Regions from separate parts of the Alteromonas sp. ABE4_545 genome, predicted to be linked through region 2. Evidence: predicted binding sites of a transcription regulator. Region 2 holds the regulator's gene; the other holds the start of a gene.

Region 1 (10,902 bases), on a different contig from region 2:
GCAATGTTTGCGTCGTCGCACAGCGACATGACGACCAACCCATTAGATTTGAATCTATGGTTAATGGCGGCAGGTATTGTGACCACGTTACCTCTGTTGTGTTTTACTGCTGCCGCAAAGCGCATCATGTACTCAACGCTGGGCTTTTTTCAATACATTGGCCCAACTATCATGTTTGTACTGGCAATCACTCTGTATGACGAACCTATGGCCCCAGCTCGATTAGCCACGTTCGGTTTTGTGTGGGCGGCGTTGGTGTTGTTTAGTGCTGACTCATTGCGGGTTTATCGCAAACAACGCAAAGCACTAAAAATCAGCTGACCTAATGGTTTACAGGTTTTGGTAAGTCACTCATCACGACGTTTCGGCCGCTGTCTTTAGCTTTGTATAGTAGCTTGTCAGCGGTGCCGAGTAATGCTTCAAGGTTGTTATCTTTACTCAAGGTTACGCCGATACTCGCAGTAACCGAGAATGTGTGTTCTTGATGTTTTAACACCTGTTTGGCAATGTTTTGTCTAAATGCATTGAGTCTGACGAGTACTTCGGGCGCAGACACGTCCGCGAAGTAAATACAGAATTCTTCACCACCAAATCGCGCTGCCAGCATATCGCCAAATGCGAGTCCAATTTCTTTGGCGACATGCTTGAGGGCAATGTCTCCCGCGTCATGACCATAGTTATCATTAATGCGTTTGAAGAAATCTAAATCGACCAACGCCAATGCTTGGCACTTTGGTTGGCGGCGTTTAATTTGGTTAAAGGTATAGAAGAAGTGTCGACGGTTCGGTAAACCAGTGAGGTAATCGGTATTGGCCGCTTTCCTAATGGCTTCTACGTTTTCTATCATTTCTAAACTTTGCATGATCCGACATAAAAACTCTTCATGGCAGAAAGGCTTACGCAAAAAGTCATTCGCCCCGCTTTTGATAAAACGGGCTGAAAATAGAGCGGTGGTATCTTCTGACAACCCAATGATGGCTAATTCTTCTTTGGTGTAAGAACGACGTAAGTCTGCAATGAGTTGCGTTGGGCTCATATCTGTCACACTGGCATCAACCAGCGCAATTTTTATATTGGGATTTTCCTGTAGAAAAGACAGGCCATCTTTCGCTGACCCAGCCTCGAAGGTACAAATATTGTGACGGCGTAACAATGACCCCATGCTTGCTCGACTGCGTCGTTTAGGGTCGATAATCAGTACACCGATTTGCTTGTTTTTTTCCATCCGGCTCAATAGCCGACTCAAGTAGTCATACACCTGCGCGTTTTCTTTGGGAATATAATCTACCACTTCACGCCGCAACACCGATTGCCGTGTTTCATCATCGACATAAGCGGTGACCACAATACTTGGAATATAGGCATCAATGGTAAAATCGATGGCTTCGCCTTCAGGTGCATCTGGGAGGTGATAATCCACAATTGCGCAAAGGTAATCTTCGGGATGAGAATGGCCAAACCGTAACTTCGCTTCGGCCAAAGAGCACGCGCAAACTGGCTCCAAGCCCGCTTGTTCAACGAGCTTCACGACCAGATTCAAGCTGGAACGAGTATCTTCGATCACCAGTACTTTACGTTGCATCATTACATCAGTTTCTCGGTGGGAACTAAAGCATAGACTAAATTACTTCAAGTTTTGCATATGACAACATGAGCCACTTACTTCCCAGCTCATCGAAGTTCACCTGAATACGAGCTGATTCGCCCGCACCTTCGAAATTTAACACGACACCGTCGCCAAACTTACGATGGCGAACTCGCTGACCCAACTGAAATTGCGTTTCTTCAAAAACTTGATGAGACGTGGCACTGCTGAATCGGTTGTGAGCAGGGCGCGTGACAGTCGACTTTAATCGCACCTCTTCAATGCAATCAGTGGGTATTTCTCGAATAAACCGTGACGGAGTATGATACTTATCTTGTCCATAAACGCGTCGGCTTTCGGCGTAGGTGATAAATAGTTTCTTCATTGCTCGCGTCATGCCAACGTAACACAGACGGCGTTCTTCTTCCATTCTGCCGGGTTCTTCATTGGTCATTTGGCTTGGGAACATGCCTTCTTCGACACCAGCCATAAATACCAATGGGAACTCCAAGCCTTTAGCTGTGTGAATGGTCATCATCTGCACGGCATCTTGATCGTCTTTGGCTTGAGTCTCACCAGCTTCCAATGATGCATGCGCTAAAAACGCCGCCATTGGCGTCATGGTTTCGGCTTCTTCTGGCACAATAAATTGTTTGCAAGCGGTGACCAATTCTTCCAAGTTTTCCAGTCGAGCTTGGGCTTTTTCGCCGCGTTCTGCTTGGTACATCGCGTACAGCCCCGATTGCTTGATGGCATGGTCGGCTTGTTTTTCTAACGGCAAGGGAGCGACAGCTGCTTCCATATCTAAAATCATACTGACAAACGCTTGTAAGGCACTGGCAGCACGACCCTTTAAACCTTTTTCGTCGAGCAAGGTTTGGCTGGCTTGCCACATCGACAGTTCTCTTGCTCGGGCTGTCTCTCGTACCGTTGCCAAGGTTCGTTCACCCAACCCGCGACTTGGGGTGTTGACCACACGTTCAAAGGCGGCATCATCGTGAGGGTGATTGACCATGCGCATATAGCCAAGTGCGTCTTTAATTTCTTGGCGTTCGAAGAATCGCAGACCACCGTAAATACGGTAAGACAAACCTTGATGCAGTAGGGCTTCTTCCAATACTCGAGACTGGGCGTTGTTGCGATACAGCACAGCGCATTCTCGAAGTAAGTTACCCTGGTTATGCCAGTCTTTGATTTGACTGACAATAAATCGGGCTTCGTCTAAATCATTAAAGCCCGCGTACAGTGAAATGGGCTCACCTTTGTCACCCTCGGTCCACAACTCTTTGCCAAGACGGCCTGAGTTGTTGTCGATCACCGCGTTCGACGCTTTCAAAATGGTGCTGGTAGACCGGTAATTCTGTTCTAAGCGAATAGTGTCGACGTCTTTAAAGTCACGTAAAAAGTGATGAATGTTTTCAACATTTGCACCGCGCCAGCCGTATATCGACTGGTCGTCGTCGCCTACAATCATAATGTTGTTGTCTTGATTACACAGTAATCGCAACCAAGCGTATTGAATATTGTTGGTATCTTGGAATTCGTCGACCAGAATAGCGCGAAAACGGCGTTGATAATGGGCCAATAATTCAGGGTTTTTAACTAGAAGTTCATGGGCTCGCAAAAGCAGTTCGGCAAAGTCGACCAAGCCGGATCGATCGCAGGCATCTTGATAAGCCGCATAAATGTCGCGCATTTTTTGCTGCGTGTGGTCGTGATGCGTATCAATATGCTGAGGCCGTAAACCCTCGTCTTTGTTGCCGTTGATGTACCATTGAATCTGACGCGGTGGCCAGTGTTTTTCGTCGAGGTTCAGCGCTTTGAGAATGCGACGAATAAGACGGTATTGATCATCAGAATCAAGAATTTGGAAGTTCTCAGGTAAACCCGCTTCGGTATGATGGCTACGCAACAAGCGATGAGCTAAGCCGTGGAAGGTACCGATCCACATGGTGTTCAGTGGTCGCCCCATCAAGGACTCGATACGCCCTTTCATCTCCCGAGCCGCCTTGTTGGTAAAGGTAACGGCGAGAATACTGTACGGGGCGATGTTCTCGACGTCCATCAACCACGCAATACGGTGAACCAAAACCCGTGTTTTACCACTACCTGCACCTGCTAGTACGAGCATGTTAGAGAGTGGCGCTGCCACTGCCTCGCGCTGCTTGTCATTCAGCTCGTTGAGGAGTCGTGATACATCCATAAAACGTCTTACCTGATTCTTTGTCGTATTCTTATCATTGGGCTGCGCAGTATGCCATTAAGCTGTGCTTTTATACAGGATTTGCGGTAAATCTTTGTTAAATACCAGTACGGTATCGCGGTAACAACAACGCAAGTGGTACGCTAACCAAGGCGCTAGCGACGATATTTTGTTAACTTTATCGGTTCTGTGGGGTAATTTAACGAAATTCATTGCCATTGACTTGAATTTCGCCAAAATACGCCAATCATGTGCTTACCCCTGTAGGTGGGCGAAATGAACCCTTTAGCGAGTAATGTTATGCAAGCAATCACTGAATCAGCCGACTTTTGGCTCACGTTGAAGCAAGAATCTCGACGTATCATCGAAGAAGAACCGCTACTGGCGAGCTTTATTCATGCTTGTATTCTCACTCATCACAACTTTGAAGCGTCGTTAAGTTTTATTCTATCTAACAAGATGGCTGACGATGTGATGCCGGCAATAGCGATTCGAGAAGTCTTTGAAGAAGCCTATTTGCTTGAACCGGCGATAACCGAAGCGGCGATTGAAGATATCAAAGCTGTGGTTAATCGAGACCCCGCGGTGACAGACTACCTCACAGTGTTGATTCACTTTAAGGGCTTTCAATCTATTCAAGTGCATCGCCTCGCTCATTATTTGTGGCAGCAAGGCCGTCATCAGCTCGCTCTGTTTTTACAAAGCCGTAATTCAGAAGCGTATGGGGTCGACATTCATCCTGCTGCACGTATTGGTAAAGGCGTTATGTTTGACCATGCAACCGGTATTGTGGTTGGTGAAACCGCTGTTATCGAAGACAATGTCTCGGTACTGCAAAACGTCACCTTAGGAGGGACGGGGAATGAGTCGGGTGATCGCCACCCTAAAATTCGCCAAGGTGTGATGCTTGGGTCGGGTGCGAAAGTGTTGGGCAATATTGAAATTGGCGAAGGCTCAAAAGTCGGTGCGGGCAGCGTTGTTCTAAATGATGTGCCGCCTCATGTAACCGTTGTTGGTGTGCCCGCGAAAGTGGTGGGACGACCAACTTGCAAGCGCCCTTGCGACTCTATGCGTCAAAATGTCTTGGAAGATAACGGCCCGATTGAAGCAGAATAGTTCCGGCTATTTTCACTGTTAGCGCCAACCAGAAGTCTTACCTTCAGCCCTTCATCACTGTTGCATGCGCACGTGTTCCTAGCGGGGGCAGCGCTTGCTACAGCACTTTGGTCATGCAAATACTGTGAGGGTCGTGCCGATAGTTGGCGAAAGGCTCGCATTCGGCAAAACCGAATTTTCGATAGAGCGCATGAGCGGGATAGAAAAACGCCATTGAGCCTGTTTCTAAACTTACCCGCTTTATTCCTTGTAGTTCCGCCTGCTCTAATATAAATGACAACATAATAGAGGCAATACCTTGTCCTCTCGCGTTGGCATCGGTACGCATAGATTTAATTTCTGCGTGTTCGTTGTCTAGCTGTTTTAATGCACCACAAGCTAAAATGGCCCCCGTGCCATCCGTTAATGTCCAAAACTGAATGTTAGACTGACGCAAACCGTCTAAATCTAGTGCATGTACACTTTCAGGCGGCGAGGTAGCATGCATATCATCTAAATGCGCTTGTAAAAACGCTTTAATTGCAGGGCTATGTAAATCATCTCGCTGAATTTGCACGGTTCACTCAACTAAGGTTAACAGATCAGAAAAACGCGATAGCTTTACTGAAGGCAAAATAGGTACCGTTTCCTGATTAAACGCCATTGCGCGATTCATTGCAAACCAAGCCGTATGAAAGCCCGCTTTGTGTGCGCCTAACACGTCTTTTTCAAGGTTGTCGCCAACGTGTAGTATTTGCCCAGGTTTGAGGTTGAGTAGTGCAGAGGCTTCATCAAACATGTGACGATGAGGCTTCATCGGGCGTGAGAGGCTGGCGTGAAAAATGTGTGTAAAGTACGGTGCTATACCAATGGCGTCAGCATTTACATTACCGTTGGTAATACCAACCAATGGAATGCGGCGCGATAAAGTATCGAGCACGTCACAGATTTCGGGCGATACGCTAAAGTCACTTCGTGCTGTATAGAAGTGCTCAAAGCATCGGTTTGTTGCTTGTTCCAGTGCCACTGGCGCCAAGTTTTCGGCCGCCAAAACGGTGCGTAAACCCAGTCGCCGGAGTTCACTCATGTCTGACGCCAAAGCTGGGTTGGCGCGAAGCAACGATTTCTGAATTTGTCGCCAAGACGAAATATACGTATCGTGGGCAAGGGGGTAGTCTTGTGCCAGTAACGTTAACAAAGCTGTATTGGCTTGAGCAATAACCGGCTCGTTGTTGTACAGGGTATCGTCGAGATCGAATGTCATTGCCTGTGGTCGTGGCAGCGCCCGAAAAAATTGCATTATGAATACCTGTTCTTATATTTACTCTTGGTTTTTCTTGCGTTTAGCTCTTGGGTGGGCTGAGTCGTATACCTTGGCTAAATGCTGAAAATCCAAATGCGTATACACTTGTGTTGTAGACAAATTGGCATGCCCTAACAACTCTTGTACGGCGCGTAAGTCGCCGCTAGATTCTAATACGTGTGTGGCGAAAGAATGGCGCAACTTGTGAGGGTTTACGTTTTGTCCCACGGCTTGTTGTTCTGCCATATGCTTGAGGCGGTTTGCGACCTGTCGATTTGAAATACGGGTTTTGCGCTTACTCACAAAAATAGCGCTTTCGTACTCACTGGCATAGTCTCGTCTTACTTTTAGCCAGTCATTCAAAGCATGTTGTGCCTGTCGGCCAATGGGTAATACGCGCTGTTTGTTTCCCTTACCCGTTACTCGTAAAGTGCCGTCGCGCTGATAGTCAGCCAAGTTTAAACTGGTGAGTTCATTTAAACGCAAGCCACAACCATACATCAATTCAAACATAGCCTGATCCCGACACGCCATGGCAGCGTATTCTTCGTCTGAGCCTGAGCGTGACAACAAATGCTGCATTTCGTCGACAGACAGTTGTTTGGGAAGTGGTTTACCTTGTTTTGGGGCTTGAATGCCATCAACCGGATCGGTTGAAAGTTGCTGATGCTCGATGAGATATTGGCAAAATGTTCGCAATGCGGATAAACGCAAGGCAATACTGCGTGGTTGTAAACCTGCTTCCCGTGCCGTTTTCATACTGCGCTTTATGTCGGCAGGCATAATTGAAGACCAGTCTTCTAAATACAGATCATGAGCGACAGCGCTTAACTGCCGTTTGTAATTTAAAATGGTGTGTTCCGACAAGCCTCGCTCTACGCGCAGGTGAAGGAGGAATTTATCGAGCCAATGCTGACATTGTTCACTGAGCGGGGGTATTTCAGCCTGATTCGGCATTAGTACGGCAATAACCGAGGAAGCATATTGCTCAGTATCTGTTTAAGTTGGTCGAGCAATAAGGTGTCCATATCTGGTGTGAAATGGCCCGCACTCGCGCTGCCTACTGCCAGAATACCCACATGAGGCCCTTCGCCGAGTAAAATTAAAGCGGCAGATTCTGCAATTTCTCCATCACCAAACACCACTTGTTTTTCATGCTGTGACAGGCGGCCAAAGAAATAATCGTCCTGCTTAAAACGCTTTTCCATCAACAATCTACGCTGTAATTCAGGGAGTGCGTGTGGCCCTTTAAACATGTGTAAACTCAAGCTTGATAAGCCAAGTCGGTCGAGTAATGCATGTTCGAGATGTTTGTGAACATCATTCATTGAAGTTGCGCGCAACAGTTGTAGGTTTAAATCACCATATACGCGATAAATACGCTCATTTTGCTTCGCAACACCAATGAGTTGGTTCAATTTGTAATTGAGCTGGCGTACTTTTTTACGCAACTGGTCGCTTTGTAGTTCGACCAGCGAAATGCTGCCTCTGTGTTCATGGGGAATAGACAGTTGCTCTGATAGTTCAGGATGGCGAGCAAAAAAATCAGGGTTCTTTAGCAAGTAAGCACGAATATCGGCATCGGTTAATTCTGTGCCGTCGTCAAATCGAGGGTCCAGTGCTATCGGTGCTTTTGAATGTCCTGCTGTGTCGCTCATAGCGTTATTTGTCCATCATAAACGTGTTCTGCTGGCCCCGTCATTTTGAGGGCGTTGCCCGGACCTTGCCAGCGAATTTGCAAACTGCCACCGGGCAAATCTACCCGTACATCTTTCCCTAATTTCCCTTGAATGTGTCCAACGGCTACGGCTGCACATGCGCCACTGCCACAGGCCAAGGTTTCTCCTGAACCACGCTCAAACACTCTGAGTTTGATATGGTTGTCTGCGAGCTTTTGCATAAAGCCTACATTAACACCTTCTGGAAAACGCTCGTGTTTCTCCACCAATGGGCCTATGGTGGCCACGTCGGCTGTATCTACGTCGTCGACTTCAATAACACAATGTGGGTTACCCATAGAGGCCGCGCCACAAAATAACGTGTGCTCATCCGCGCGAACAAGGTAGGTTTTTTCTTCTTTGTTCGCCTTTAAGGGAATTTTTGCTGGATCAAACTCCGGCACACCCATGTTCACGGTAACCTGACCATCTTTTTCCAGATATAGCACCATGCGACCCGCTTTTGTGCTGACCATGATTTTGTTGCGGTTGATTAGCCCTTTGAGTTTTACAAAACGAGCAAAACAGCGCGCGCCATTACCGCATTGTTCAACTTCAGACCCGTCTGCGTTGAAAATGCGATAATGAAAATCTTGGTCGGGGTCGTAGGGCGGCTCGACCATTAATAGTTGGTCGAAGCCAATACCAAAATTACGGTCAGCAAGCTTCTGTATCTTTTCCTTACTAAAAAAGACATTCTGCGTAACGTTATCAATGACCATAAAGTCATTGCCAAGACCGTGCATTTTGGAAAATTGAACTACCATGAACCGTGCTACTGAATATTTGTACTGCTGCTAGTTTACGTAAGTTTGTGCTCACCTTTCCAGAGATCTTTTTGATTTTCTCTCTCTCGGACCACAATTACTTTGTCGCCGTCTACCATGATTTCGGCGGGGCGGCAGCGGCTGTTATAGTTCGAAGCCATTACAAACCCATAAGCACCGGCGCTGCGCACTGCCAGTAAATCACCGGGAGCAATCGCTAATTCACGGTCTTTACCTAAGAAATCACCGGTTTCACAGACTGGGCCTACCACGTCATACACTTTCGCAGTTGCGGTTGTATTTGGTACCACGGGAATGATGTTTTGCCACGCTGAGTACAATGAAGGGCGAATCAGGTCATTCATTGCCGCATCGACAATCGCGAAATTCTTTTCTTCGCCTTCTTTTAAAAATTCAACTTCGGTGACTAATATGCCTGCGTTAGCCGCAATCGCTCGGCCAGGTTCCATAATCAATTTCAAGTTTTCACGACCCACCATCTTTTCAGCGATGGCTTCGGCATAAGCTTTAGGGTGCGGCGGTTGTTCGTTGTTATAGGTCACACCTAAACCACCTCCCACATCTAAGTGAGAAATGTGAATGCCTTTGGTAGCGAGTTCGTCAATTAGTAGCAAAAGTCTGTCTAATGCATCTACGAAAGGGCCGATTTCTGTGAGTTGCGAGCCGATATGGCAGTCCATACCTTTTACATCTAAGCCGGGAAGGCTAGCGGCTAGTTCGTAAGTCTCAATGGCCTTTTCACGGGCGATCCCAAACTTATTAGCTTTAAGGCCAGTTGAAATATACGGGTGGGTCTTAGCGTCAACGTCTGGGTTAATACGCAATGAAATAGGGGCCGACTTACCCATTTCAACGGCCACTTCACTGATCCGATAGAGCTCGGCTTCAGACTCAACGTTAAAACACAAAATACCTTGCTCAAGGCCGTAACGAATTTCGTCTTTTTTCTTACCAACACCTGAAAACACAACTTTACTCGCGTCGCCGCCAGCTTCGATTACACGTGCCAGTTCACCGCCAGAAACAATGTCGAAACCTGAACCGAGTTTGGCTAATACACTCAACACACCTAAGTTGGAGTTGGCTTTAATTGCATAGCAAATAAGATGCGGGTGACTACCTAGTGCATCATCGAAAGCTCGCCAATGGCGCTCAAGAGTAGCGCGAGAGTAAATATAAACCGGTGTTTGGTGCGTGTTGGCAATATCAGCTACTGGCACTGACTCGGCATGTAATACGTTGTCTTGATAAGTGAAGTGATCCACTACTGTTGTTCTCCAGACTCTTCAGGGGCCGACGTAGGTTGTGTGGTAGACGGAGGTGTGGTTTGCGCTTTTTCTTCAGGTAGGTACAGCGCACCGCGATACCCGCAAGCAGTGACAAATAAGGTGCATAGCACACAGCAAAAAAGACGCTTAAACGACACAATTAACCCCTAAATAACAAATGTGCCGTTATCATCGCATTGCAAGGCTAAATTGCAAGCGACATTAAGCGTTCTCGTGTTTTATCACCAAATTTTACTTGCTTCCACATTGCTTCGCAGAGTGCGTGGGTTTGTTCCCATTTGCCCGCCACTATCCAGTCGAGAAAGGGGCTTGGGTCGTCGGGGTAGGTAATTGCTTCGCTGGCGGGTTCATCTAGCCATTCTTCTACAATATCAGTGTCGAGTTGGAATAGGGTTTGGCATTGGCCCAGTTGATTCAATACCAACACATTCGAGAGTTGTTCAAATTGGCCGTGCAGAGGTTTTATCAGAAGCTTTTTGCCTAACTGCATGGCCTCGCTAGACAGCTCAAACCCACCGTTTCCTATAACCCCCGTGCAATGCTGCAACGCGTGCTGGAATTTTTGTTTTGACGTCGGGCGCCAATGTATATGACCGCAATCGAGAGGTTCACTTATCGCAGGGTGAAAACACAAGAATACTTGGTCACTTAATGGTTCAAGCATTTGTTGAATGTCGTTGATATCCTCAAACGGGAGATACACCAGTACATGGGCATGGCTAGGGTGAGAGACTGGCTTGTCTACCACAAACGGTGGCAGTATTTGGCTGTTAAAATGAAACCAGTGTACGCCTAACTGAATGTCTGTTGGGGCAAAGTAGCGCATGATTAGCCTGTCGGCCAGTGTTTCTCCATCGCGGGGAACAGGTTGGGAGAAAGACGCCTGATGACTGACCGAAATCGACTTTATCCCTTGTTTTT
Region 2 (10,902 bases):
AAATAGTCGGCCATTGATTGACGCAATTCCTGCTCGGTCATGGTATGAGTTTTTGACGATAACAAGCACAGCGATGCTAATGCCATGCCATTGATGGCGGCGGCGCTGTTGATCCTAACCATTACATTATTGGCGAGTTCATTAACCGTAGGGGTTAACCAAGCGGGCTTTTTATCGCTGGCCATATTGGTTTCACGCCATTCAGGGGCTTGTTTATCGAGAAATTGAGTGATCGATAAAGGCTCTCCAAAGTTCACAAAACCGTGACCATAGTTTTTCAACTTGCGAATGGCTGAAAAGACCTGTCCGGTTGATTCCTTTTTCTTCGAGCTGCCTTTTAGCTCTTTGAGGTAGCTTTTGACTTCCATGACATTCTCGTAACCGATATAAACAGGCACGATACTCACAGGGCGGTTTACACCTTTGGCGACGGCTTGTAATGTCATGGCTAACATGCCGGTTTTAGGGGGAAGTAATCGACCTGTTCGGCTGCGCCCTCCTTCGGGGTAGTACTTAACGGCGTAACCTTTGTTGAACAACAGCTCTAAATACTCGCGGAATACCGCTGTGTACAATTTGTTGCCAGCAAAGCTACGACGCAAGAAAAACGCACCGCCACGACGAAATACTTTGCCCACTGGCCAAAAGTTTAGGTTGATACCGGCTGCAATATGCGGCGTTACCATGCCTTCGTGATAAATAACATAGGTGAGCAACAGGTAATCCATGTGGCTGCGGTGGCAGGGCACATAAATGATTTCATGACCGTTATTGGCTAGTTCGCGAATTCGGTTAGCATGCTGAACACTTATGCCGTTGTAGATTTTATTCCAAATTCGCGTCAATAAACGTTCGCCAAAGCGAATCAAACCTTCGCGGTAATCGGCTGCAATTTCGTTGATGTATTCCACCGCGCGATCACGGGCTTGATCATGAGATAGCTTTTTACCCTTGCTCTCTTCGCCGATCGCTTTTTTGACAGAATCCGCCCCCAGTACCGCATTGTGCAGCTCTTGACGATCAAGCAGCGTAGGGCCAGTCAGTGTTTGGCGCTTTCTATGAAAGTGAGTACTTGCTACACGAATAAGTTTATGAGCGGAGTGTTTTTCACTGTCAACATTGTCGGCCATGGCGCGGGCCGATACGGCTTTGCTATAACTGATAAAGTTGTCGCGACCGAGAAAAATCACAATAAACAGTTTGCGCAACCAACTTGGGGTTGCTTGATCGGCAATTAGGTCACCAAAACCTGGCTTCCCTTTGCCCGGTGCGCGTCCCCAGGAAACAAATACTGGGACGACTTGCACGGCCAATTCTTTGTGTGTTTTGTGCAAGTGAAGTAATTCGGTGAACTGATCTTCTAAATCTGTTTTGGCGCCTTTTGCACGGAACAAAGGGCGAGTGCTGCGCAGAAATAAACTACGCGGATATTCTGTTCCGGCTAGGGTGACAGATTCTGTTGGGCTCGGTAGTCCTAACTGCGTTGCTGACATGCGCAAGGCAAGTTGGTCAGTCACCGAGTCAGATTGCAGCAAGTAGACGATGGGCTTGTTTTTATCGATGCCCAATTCTGACTCCACATCTGCGGGAATACTTTTGGTGCGAACCAGCCATTTTACTGGGAAATGAAACGCTGACAGCAACGTTTTGCGCATCCACGACATGTATTGGATTCCTGTAGAACTAATAACGCGCGCATTTTAGCATGAAACCATTCAGTGTGTATGACACAAGGTTATGTATCGATTAAATGACGAGACGAAATAGCCGGTATACAACGCAGAACCACGGTATTTAAGCGTTGTCATTTTATCGATAGTGTATATACTGACAGGTAACTGTATAGAAAAACAGGCTGTTTATGCGTCCACTAACTCCAAGACAACAGGAAGTGCTTGACCTCATCAAGTCGACAATGCAACAAACGGGTATGCCGCCCACCCGTGCAGAAATTGCGCGCGAGCTTGGCTTTCGTTCTGCAAATGCAGCAGAAGAGCATTTGAAAGCGCTAGCCCGTAAAGGGGTGATCGAAATGCTGCCCGGCACATCACGCGGGATCAAATTGAATATTCCACTTGATGATGAAGAAGAAGAGATGGGGTTACCGCTTATTGGGCGTGTTGCGGCGGGTGAACCAATACTCGCTGAACAGCATGTAGAGTCGCATTACAAGGTCGACCCTAGTTTGTTTCATCCTCAAGCTGATTTCCTGCTTCGCGTAAACGGCGAAAGTATGAAAGATATAGGTATTCTGGATGGCGACTTATTGGCGGTGCACCGCACAACTGATGTACACAATGGTCAAGTTGTTGTGGCACGGGTTGAAGACGATGTAACGGTAAAAAGGCTAGAAAAGAAAGGTCATGAGGTGTTATTGCACGCCGAAAATGAAGACTTTTCACCTATTCGAGTTGATTTAACCAGTCAGCCATTTCATATAGAAGGTATTGCTGTAGGCGTAATTAGAAACGCAGATTGGATGTAGTAAGCCTTTACTTTTTATTCGCGCACTGCTGATATTTTTGTGATTTTTTAGGGCTTGTTAGTCGTTTGATTAACAAGCTCGAATTTCTCCTTTTTTGTCATTCAATACTTGGTATTGCCCCTCCCTTACCTATCGCTTTTCTGCGAAAAGAAATTGACCGAAAAACTAGACATCGGCCAATTATTGCGCAATTCTTTAATTCAATTAACAAAAAATAAACAATAATTTAACTAAAGTTCACATGTGAGAAGTCGTGAGCGCAAGTTAATGGTGAGACACAACGGTGAAAGGAGACACGTTCGCCGGTAGCTTGTCCATCATGGAGGTGCTAAGTGAAAACGAGTACTCTTTGCGTAGCGGGTAGTTTGGTTAAGACAATAGTGGTATTGAGCTTAATGCTGTGTCAGCAAGCACTTGCATCAACCGATACCACGAATAATGCGTCGTCTGACGTAAACCTGCGCACTGGCGTTACTGAGATCAGCGGTCAGGTTTATGATTTACACATGCTGATGTTCGGTATTTGCGTAGCCATAGCCCTTATCGTTTTTGGGGTGATGTTTGTGTCGATGTATTTGCATCGCAAATCTCGAGGAGCTAAGCCCGCTAATTTTCACGAGAGCGTGAAAGTGGAAATTGCTTGGACGGTCATTCCTTTTCTGATTCTCATTGGTATGGCTATTCCTGCTGCCAAAACCTTAATCGCGATGGAAGATGCTTCTGAGCCTGATATGACCGTGCTTGTGACAGGCTCGCAGTGGAAATGGCATTACCAATACCTCGACGATGACGTTGAATTTTACTCCTTACTCGCAACACAACGCGAGCAAATCGAAAACAAATTTACCAAGGGCACGAATTATCTGCTCGAAGTCGACCGCCCATTAGTGATTCCTACCGGCCAAAAAGTACGTTTTTTAATTACTTCTGAAGATGTGATCCACAGTTGGTGGGTGCCTGACTTTGCCGTGAAAAAAGACGCAAACCCCGGTTTTATCAATGAGGCGTGGACCAAAGTTGATCAGCCAGGCATTTATCGCGGGCAATGTGCAGAACTGTGTGGCAAAGATCACGGCTTTATGCCCGTGGTGGTAATAGCCAAGCACCCTGACGACTATCAAGCATGGTTAACCGCAGAAGCCACCCGTCAACGGGAAGCAAAGGAAGAAGAGCAGCGACTATTAGCCATGAGTATGTCGATGGACGAACTGATGACAGAGGGGAAACGCGTTTACGACACCACCTGCGCGGCTTGCCATATGCCAAATGGCCAAGGATTACCGGGCGTCTTTCCGGCGTTGAAGGGCAGTGAAATGGTGAAGCATGATCAATATGGGCATATCGATATTGTACTGAACGGAAAAACCGGTACTGCAATGCAAGCGTTCGGAAAAATGCTGTCACTACGAGAAATTGCTGCTGTTGTGACTTACGAGCGCAATGCATGGGGCAACAATACCGGCGATGTAGTGCAACCCAAAGACGTTAATGATGTGGCTAACGGTAAATAGGAGCCCAATATGAATAGTTCTGAACTCGTCAATACCGACAGCCAAGTACCTCACGAAGCTCATCATCATGGTCCGCCTAAAGGCATTATGCGTTGGGTGCTCACAACCAATCACAAAGATATTGGCACTCTGTATTTGTGGTTCGCCTTCATTATGTTTTTAGTCGGTGGTGCCATGGCTATGGTGATCCGTGCCGAACTGTTTCAGCCCGGTTTACAGCTTGTCGAACCTAACTTCTTTAATCAAATGACCACGGTGCATGGCCTGATTATGGTATTTGGCGCTGTGATGCCCGCGTTTACAGGGTTGGCTAACTGGTTGATCCCTATGATGATAGGCGCTCCGGATATGGCTCTGCCTCGAATGAATAACTGGAGTTTTTGGATCTTACCCGGTGCGTTTTTGATCTTATTATCATCACTGTTTGTTGAAGGTGGCGGCCCTGCATTTGGCTGGACTTTTTATGCGCCACTTTCCACCACTTACAGTAGCGACAGTACCGCGCTGTTTGTTTTTTCTGTGCATATTATGGGGATCTCTTCAATTATGGGCGCGATGAATGTGGTCGTGACCATCTTCAACATGCGTGCGCCTGGTATGACATGGATGAAACTCCCTCTGTTTGTGTGGGCATGGTTAATTACCGCGTTTTTGCTGATTGCCGTTATGCCTGTGCTGGCGTTTGCGGTTACAGCCGTACTCACCGACAAGTATTTCGGTACGAGTTTTTTCGACGCCGCAGGGGGCGGTGATCCTGTTATGTTCCAACACATTTTCTGGTTCTTTGGTCATCCAGAGGTGTACATCATGATATTGCCCGCGTTTGGAATTATTTCTCAGATTATCCCCACGTTTGCGCGCAAAAGACTGTTTGGTTATTCGTCTATGGTCTATGCCACGGCTTCTATTGCTTTGCTGAGTTTTGTTGTGTGGGCGCACCACATGTTTACAACGGGCATGCCTGTGCAGTGGGAAATGTTCTTTATGTTTGCCACTATGCTAATTTCAGTACCGACCGGAGTAAAAGTGTTTAACTGGGTTGCTACTATGTGGCGCGGCTCAATGACCTTTGAAATTCCGATGATGTTTGCCATTGCCTTTGTGGTGTTGTTTACCATTGGTGGTCTGTCTGGCTTGATGTTAGCGATCACTCCCGTCGACTTTCAATACCATGATACTTACTTTGTTGTTGCCCATTTTCATTATGTATTGGTCACTGGTGCCGTGTTTTCCATTATGGCAGCGGTCTATTACTGGCTTCCTAAATGGACTGGGCACATGTTCGATATCACCTTGGCGAAGTGGCATTTCTGGTGCTCGCTAATTTCGGTTAATGTACTGTTTTTCCCTATGCATTTTGTCGGGTTGGCGGGTATGCCCAGACGCATTCCTGACTATGCTTTGCAATTTGCTGATTTCAACAAATGGATCAGTTTAGGTGGCTTTGCATTTGGGTTGTCACAACTGATCTTCTTGGTAGTAATGATCAAGGCGTGTCGCAAGCTTGGCGAGCCAGTTGATGCACGAGTATGGGAAGGGGCTGAAGGGCTAGAATGGGAAGCCCTGCCGTCTCCGGCTCCCTATCATTCGTTTGATACACCACCAGAAATAAAGTGAGTGACTAGCGATGACTCAGCCTGCCTCAATACACCGATCTTTGATGATAAAACTGGTCATTATTGTGATTGGTATGTTTGGCTTTGGTTTCGCGCTGGTGCCCTTGTATGACGTGTTTTGTGACCTAACCGGAATCAATGGTAAAACCGATAATCAAGCCAATACCTACAGCGCAGTAATGTTAGACGAGAGCCGCTTTGTGACGGTGGAATTTTTAACTCGGACTCATACGGGTATGCCGTGGGCCTTTTCGTCGCAAACTCAAAAAGTGAAGGTGCACCCGGGGCAGCTAAACGAAGTTACGTTTTATGTACGCAATCCATCAAATAAGGCGATGGTGGCCCAAGCGATTCCGTCTGTCTCACCAGGGCGTGCAGCACTGTATTTGAATAAAACCGAGTGTTTTTGCTTTAACCAACAGCCCTTATCCGCCGGCGCCGAAGCAGAAATGCCAATGCGATTTTATGTCGATCCTCAAATTCCCAAAGACATAACGTACTTTACTGTGCAGTACACCCTCTTTGATGTGACAGGTGATGACAAAGGCGGGGAACAAACTAATCCTTACTTAAACTCTGAAGCGATAGCGCAAACAGAGTAAAGGAGAATCCGATGCAACAACACTATGAAAAATACTACGTGCCAGCACAAAGCCCTTGGCCAATAGTCGGGGCGATTGCGCTGTTTTTAATTGCGGTGGGCGCAGGTAACGTAGTGATCGAAAGTACTAAAGACGCCGAGGGGCCAGGAAAGTGGATTTTACTCTCTGGCGTTATCGCTCTACTCGTTATGTTGACGGGGTGGTTTAAAAATCAAATTGATGAGTCGATGGCTGGCTTGTACAGCAAGCAGTTAGACCGTTCTTATCGACAAGGCATGAGCTGGTTTATCTTTTCTGAAGTGATGTTTTTTGTCGGGTTGTTTGGCGCTCTATTCTACGCCCGAAATATCGCAGTGCCTTGGTTAGGCGGTGAAGGTAATAATGCCATGACCAACGAAGTGTTGTGGTCTGGGTTCGAAGCGGTTTGGCCGCTAGTAAAAACACCGGGTGGAACCGAAACACAAGCCATGAGTTGGGCTGGCTTACCGACTATCAATACCCTTATTTTACTGGCGTCTTCGATTACCTTGCATTTCGCTCACGTGGGGTTAGAGCAAAATAAGCGTACTCAGCTAAAAGGTATGCTCGCACTAACAATTGTGCTGGGCTGTGTATTCCTCGCCTTACAAGTACAAGAATATATTCACGCTTATGACGATCTTGGGCTGACTTTTCAAAGTGGCATTTATGGCAACACCTTCTTTTTACTGACCGGCTTTCACGGACTTCATGTAACGCTTGGCACGGTTATCTTGATGGTTTTGTTTGCTCGCATAATGAAGGGGCATTTTTCTCCAGATAGCCACTTTGCGTTTCAAGCAGGCAGTTGGTATTGGCATTTTGTCGACGTGGTGTGGGTGATGCTTTATTTCTTTGTTTACGTATTGTGAGTGACGCATGTCAATAAGGGCGTGGGTTTGGTGTGATCCAACCAAAGGCTATAGCAATCAAAATCAAGGCGACGATAGCGGCCGAGGTGAGTACTCGTCGGCCAATAAATTTGCTCATTGGTTCACCATTTGTGTCGCCTTGCATCATGGTACGCATGGCGCGAAACAGGTTAAACACCATAAACGCGAGCATCAACATAATGACAATTTTTATCCACATCGCCTTACTCCGAGTCTAGGGTTTTCAATGATGTCATTGCGGTTGCTGATAGCCATTGGGGTTTGGGTTTTAGCCATGCTTATCATGTTAAGTTTGGCGATGTGGCAACTAACCCGCATGGACGAAAAGCAACAGCGTTTATCAAGCATAGCTGAAAAACAACAGGTTGCGCCGTTAAGCTTAGCGGCAGCAATGGCGATGTCGGGCGACCTGCGAGATATCCCAGTTGTGGTAACAGGGGTCTTTGACCCTATGCACGCGTTGTTGCTAGACAATCAGGTGAAAGACGGTGTGGTGGGGTATTACTTACTAATGCCATTGCAAACCCAAGCAGACACCGTATTGGTGAACGTCGGCTGGTTACCCGCTCCACAGTTACGTAGTGAATTACCAGCAATACCTGAGCCGTTTACCCAGCGGCAGCGGGTACGCGTTCAGGCTGTAATTACCCAACCGAGCGCAAACCCGTTTATTTCGGATCCGTTTGTACCTGTTGCTTCTTTTCCTATGCGCATTCAACAAGTTGAGTTCGCAAAGTTAAATGAACTGCTTTCCCATACTCTATTACCCATTGTTCTCGTGACCACAGAGCCCCTTTACAACATGTCGGTGCCCCATTGGCAAGCGGTTGTTATGCCTCCCGAAAAACACTTGGGCTATGCCATTCAGTGGTTCGGTTTAGCGCTAGCCGCTTTAGTGATAGGGGCCATTGCACTATTTAAAAGGAGTCGATGATGCACACTCGCTTAAGTAAAAAGCGCAGTTTACTGGCGCTGGTAGCTGTTTTTGTGATGCCGGTGGTATTGGCAAAGCTCGCGCTTGAGCAGCAATGGTTTGAACAAGGTGCGACCAATAAAGGCACCTTGTTGCAACCTGTGGTTTCGATGACCCCAGTGCTTGGCAATGAGTCTAAACATTGGCGCTTGGTCTATACCCTGCCCTCAGAGTGTGATGCCGCCTGTGACAACGCGCTCATAAGTATTCAGCAGGTATGGCTAGCGTTGGGCAGAGAGGCAGAACGGGCGAAACCCGTGGTTTTAGTTACCTCACACAGCGATAGTTCGGCGTTAGCCCAATTAGTGGAAAACGCGTCTTTTTCAATTGTCAGTGTGGATGAGGCAACGCTATCCAATGTGTTGTTAAGCCTCCCTATTAATAACATTTACGTGGTCGACACCCAAGATAATGCCATGCTGCGTTACCCCTTATATCAAGATCAGCAAGAAGCGATATTGCACAGCAGGGCAATGCTTGCTGATTTGAAAAAGCTGTTGAAGTTATCGCGTATCGGTTGAGGAGCGATTATGAAAAAGCTCGTATTGGTTGGTATTTTGTTGGCAACTGTTGTCATTATGTTGGGTGCCTACACCCGACTGACCGATGCGGGGTTGGGGTGTCCTGATTGGCCGGGGTGCTATGGATATTTAATTGTTCCTCAGCAAGCCGAACATATAGATATAGCGAATTCCGCGTTTCCCGAGCGCCCTGTTGAAGCGCACAAAGCATGGAATGAAATGATTCATCGTTACTTTGCGGGGGCTTTGGGCTTGCTGATTATGGTGATCGCCGCCATTGCGGTGGTCAAACACCGAGAAGGTATGCCCTTGCGTCTGCCTCTTTTTCTGGTGGCTTTGGTTGGGTTTCAGGCATTGTTGGGAATGTGGACCGTAACCCTCAACCTTTTACCCATAGTCGTGCTTGGGCATTTGCTAGGTGGCTTTGGCGTACTGTGCGGCTTATTTTTATTGTATTTGCGCCTGAGTGGGTGGCGTTTGGGGCTTAGCGACAGTCGAGTAAAAGCTTATGGCAAATACGCGATTATTGGTATTGGTGTAGTTGTGGCGCAAATTAGTTTGGGAGGGTGGACTTCGGCGAATTATGCGGCACTGGCGTGTACCGAATTCCCTGTTTGTGAGGGCGGGTGGGAGCAGCGTATTGATTTAAAAGGCGCATACAGTGTTCCAGAGGCTGAAAATTATGAATATGGTGTGCACGGTTATTCGGAGCGAATGACCATGCACATCATGCATAGGGCTGGCGCGATTATCACTCTATTTTATCTGGCTTGGCTAGCTATCAGCCTGTTTACTCACACCAAGCATACGTGGTTACGTAAATTGGCTGTAGGAATAGGCAGTGTGTTGATGGCGCAGTTGATGTTAGGGGTAAGCAATGTGGTCTTCAGTTTACCCTTACCGATAGCTGTGTTGCACAATATCGTTGCAGCGTGTTTGCTGCTGTTGATGGTAACACTTGCCTACTTGCTGTATCGACGTTGTTAGGAGGCGATGATGGCGCGCGTGTTTTCTCAAGTTCAAAATCAGCATGGACTCACGGTTTCTCGTTGGCGTGATTATTACGAGTTAACCAAGCCTAAAGTGGTGATGTTATTGTTGCTGACCGCGTTAGTAGGAATGTGCTTGGCAACACCTACTTGGGTGGACTGGCAGGTTTTAGCCACAGGCTTGATCGGTATTGGTTTACTGGCGGCGTCAGCGGCAGTGATTAATCATGTCGTTGACCAAAATATCGATGTGAACATGGCGCGAACCCGGCACCGCCCCGTTGCTAAAGGGCGAGTGAGTACACTTGATGCCTTAGTGTTTGCCGCAGTACTTGCTGTTGTTGGTTTCGTTTTTTTATGGTTTGGAACTAACGCGCTTACCGCTTGGTTAACATTGGCAAGCCTAGTGATTTATGCAGGAATTTATACGGGGTTTCTAAAGCGTGCGACACCGCAGAATATTGTTATTGGAGGCGTGGCTGGTGCAGCTCCTCCCCTGCTCGGCTGGTCGGCAGTTACTAATACCATTGACCCTCATGCGCTGCTGTTAGTGCTAATTATCTTTACGTGGACGCCCCCTCATTTTTGGGCGCTGGCGATAAACAGAGAAAAAGACTATGCCAATGCAAAGGTGCCTATGTTACCTGTGACCCATGGCGTTAGTTTTACCAAAACGTGCGTCTTGCTCTACACAGTATTGCTTATGGTGGTTTGTTGGCTTCCCTACCTGGTGGGAATGACAGAGGAAATATATTTAATCGGTGCGACCATATTAAACGCAGGGTTTTTATATTGGGCGATCAAACTAAAGTTTTTCCCTGATGCTGATACGGCAATGAAGACATTCCGCTTTTCTATCTTGCATCTCATGGTATTGTTTGTGGTTTTATTATTGGATCATTACGTAGTGTTATGACAGTTAAAAACACAGTGGTGGCGCTAGTGTGCGTAGCCTTGAGTGCGCTTATAGCTGGTGTGTGGTTGTCTACTTCTCTGTCTAAAGAGGATAAAAATACGCCTCAATATTTTCAAACTTTTCCTGCGCCACGGCAGCTCGCGACCTTTCAATTGGTAAATCAAGATAACCAAGCAGTGACCAATTCGGTATTTGATAATAAGTGGACATTGCTGTTTTTGGGTTACACCTTTTGCCCTGATGTATGCCCCACAACTTTGGCCGCGCTAAATCAAATTTACCCATCTTTACAAAATGTTAAAACTTCTCAAACTATTCAAGTGGTGTTTATTTCAGTTGACCCGCAAAGAGACACGCCACAAAGGTTGCACGAATATG

The links. The regulator LexA, encoded in region 2, represses DNA repair genes until DNA is damaged. The targets are predictions, from matches to a motif close to TACTGTATNNNNATACAGTA.
Region 1: the regulator LexA is predicted to act here: its motif matches at 3,849-3,868, upstream of uvrD (DNA helicase II).

What each region holds. Positions count from the first base shown of each region.
Region 1 is NZ_JBSWYY010000024.1:27,065-37,966, forward strand. Features, by position in the region: gene rarD (EamA family transporter RarD) at 1-321, shown strand, start outside; gene ACXAH6_RS16670 (GGDEF domain-containing response regulator) at 323-1,585, opposite strand; gene uvrD (DNA helicase II) at 1,620-3,788, opposite strand; gene cysE (serine O-acetyltransferase) at 4,065-4,904, shown strand; gene ACXAH6_RS16685 (GNAT family N-acetyltransferase) at 5,002-5,460, opposite strand; gene ACXAH6_RS16690 (HAD-IA family hydrolase) at 5,464-6,183, opposite strand; gene ACXAH6_RS16695 (tyrosine recombinase XerC) at 6,205-7,143, opposite strand; gene ACXAH6_RS16700 (DUF484 family protein) at 7,143-7,844, opposite strand; gene dapF (diaminopimelate epimerase) at 7,841-8,671, opposite strand; gene lysA (diaminopimelate decarboxylase) at 8,707-9,957, opposite strand; gene lptM (LPS translocon maturation chaperone LptM) at 9,957-10,118, opposite strand; gene ACXAH6_RS16720 (MJ1255/VC2487 family glycosyltransferase) at 10,166-10,902, opposite strand, start outside.
Region 2 is NZ_JBSWYY010000003.1:17,865-28,766, forward strand. Features, by position in the region: gene plsB (glycerol-3-phosphate 1-O-acyltransferase PlsB) at 1-1,664, opposite strand, end outside; gene lexA (transcriptional repressor LexA) at 1,862-2,485, shown strand; gene coxB (cytochrome c oxidase subunit II) at 2,881-3,996, shown strand; gene ctaD (cytochrome c oxidase subunit I) at 4,006-5,613, shown strand; gene ACXAH6_RS03970 (cytochrome c oxidase assembly protein) at 5,624-6,214, shown strand; gene ACXAH6_RS03975 (cytochrome c oxidase subunit 3) at 6,226-7,104, shown strand; gene ACXAH6_RS03980 (DUF2909 domain-containing protein) at 7,115-7,324, opposite strand; gene ACXAH6_RS03985 (SURF1 family protein) at 7,352-8,059, shown strand; gene ACXAH6_RS03990 (hypothetical protein) at 8,056-8,619, shown strand; gene ACXAH6_RS03995 (COX15/CtaA family protein) at 8,629-9,606, shown strand; gene cyoE (heme o synthase) at 9,613-10,524, shown strand; gene ACXAH6_RS04005 (SCO family protein) at 10,521-10,902, shown strand, end outside.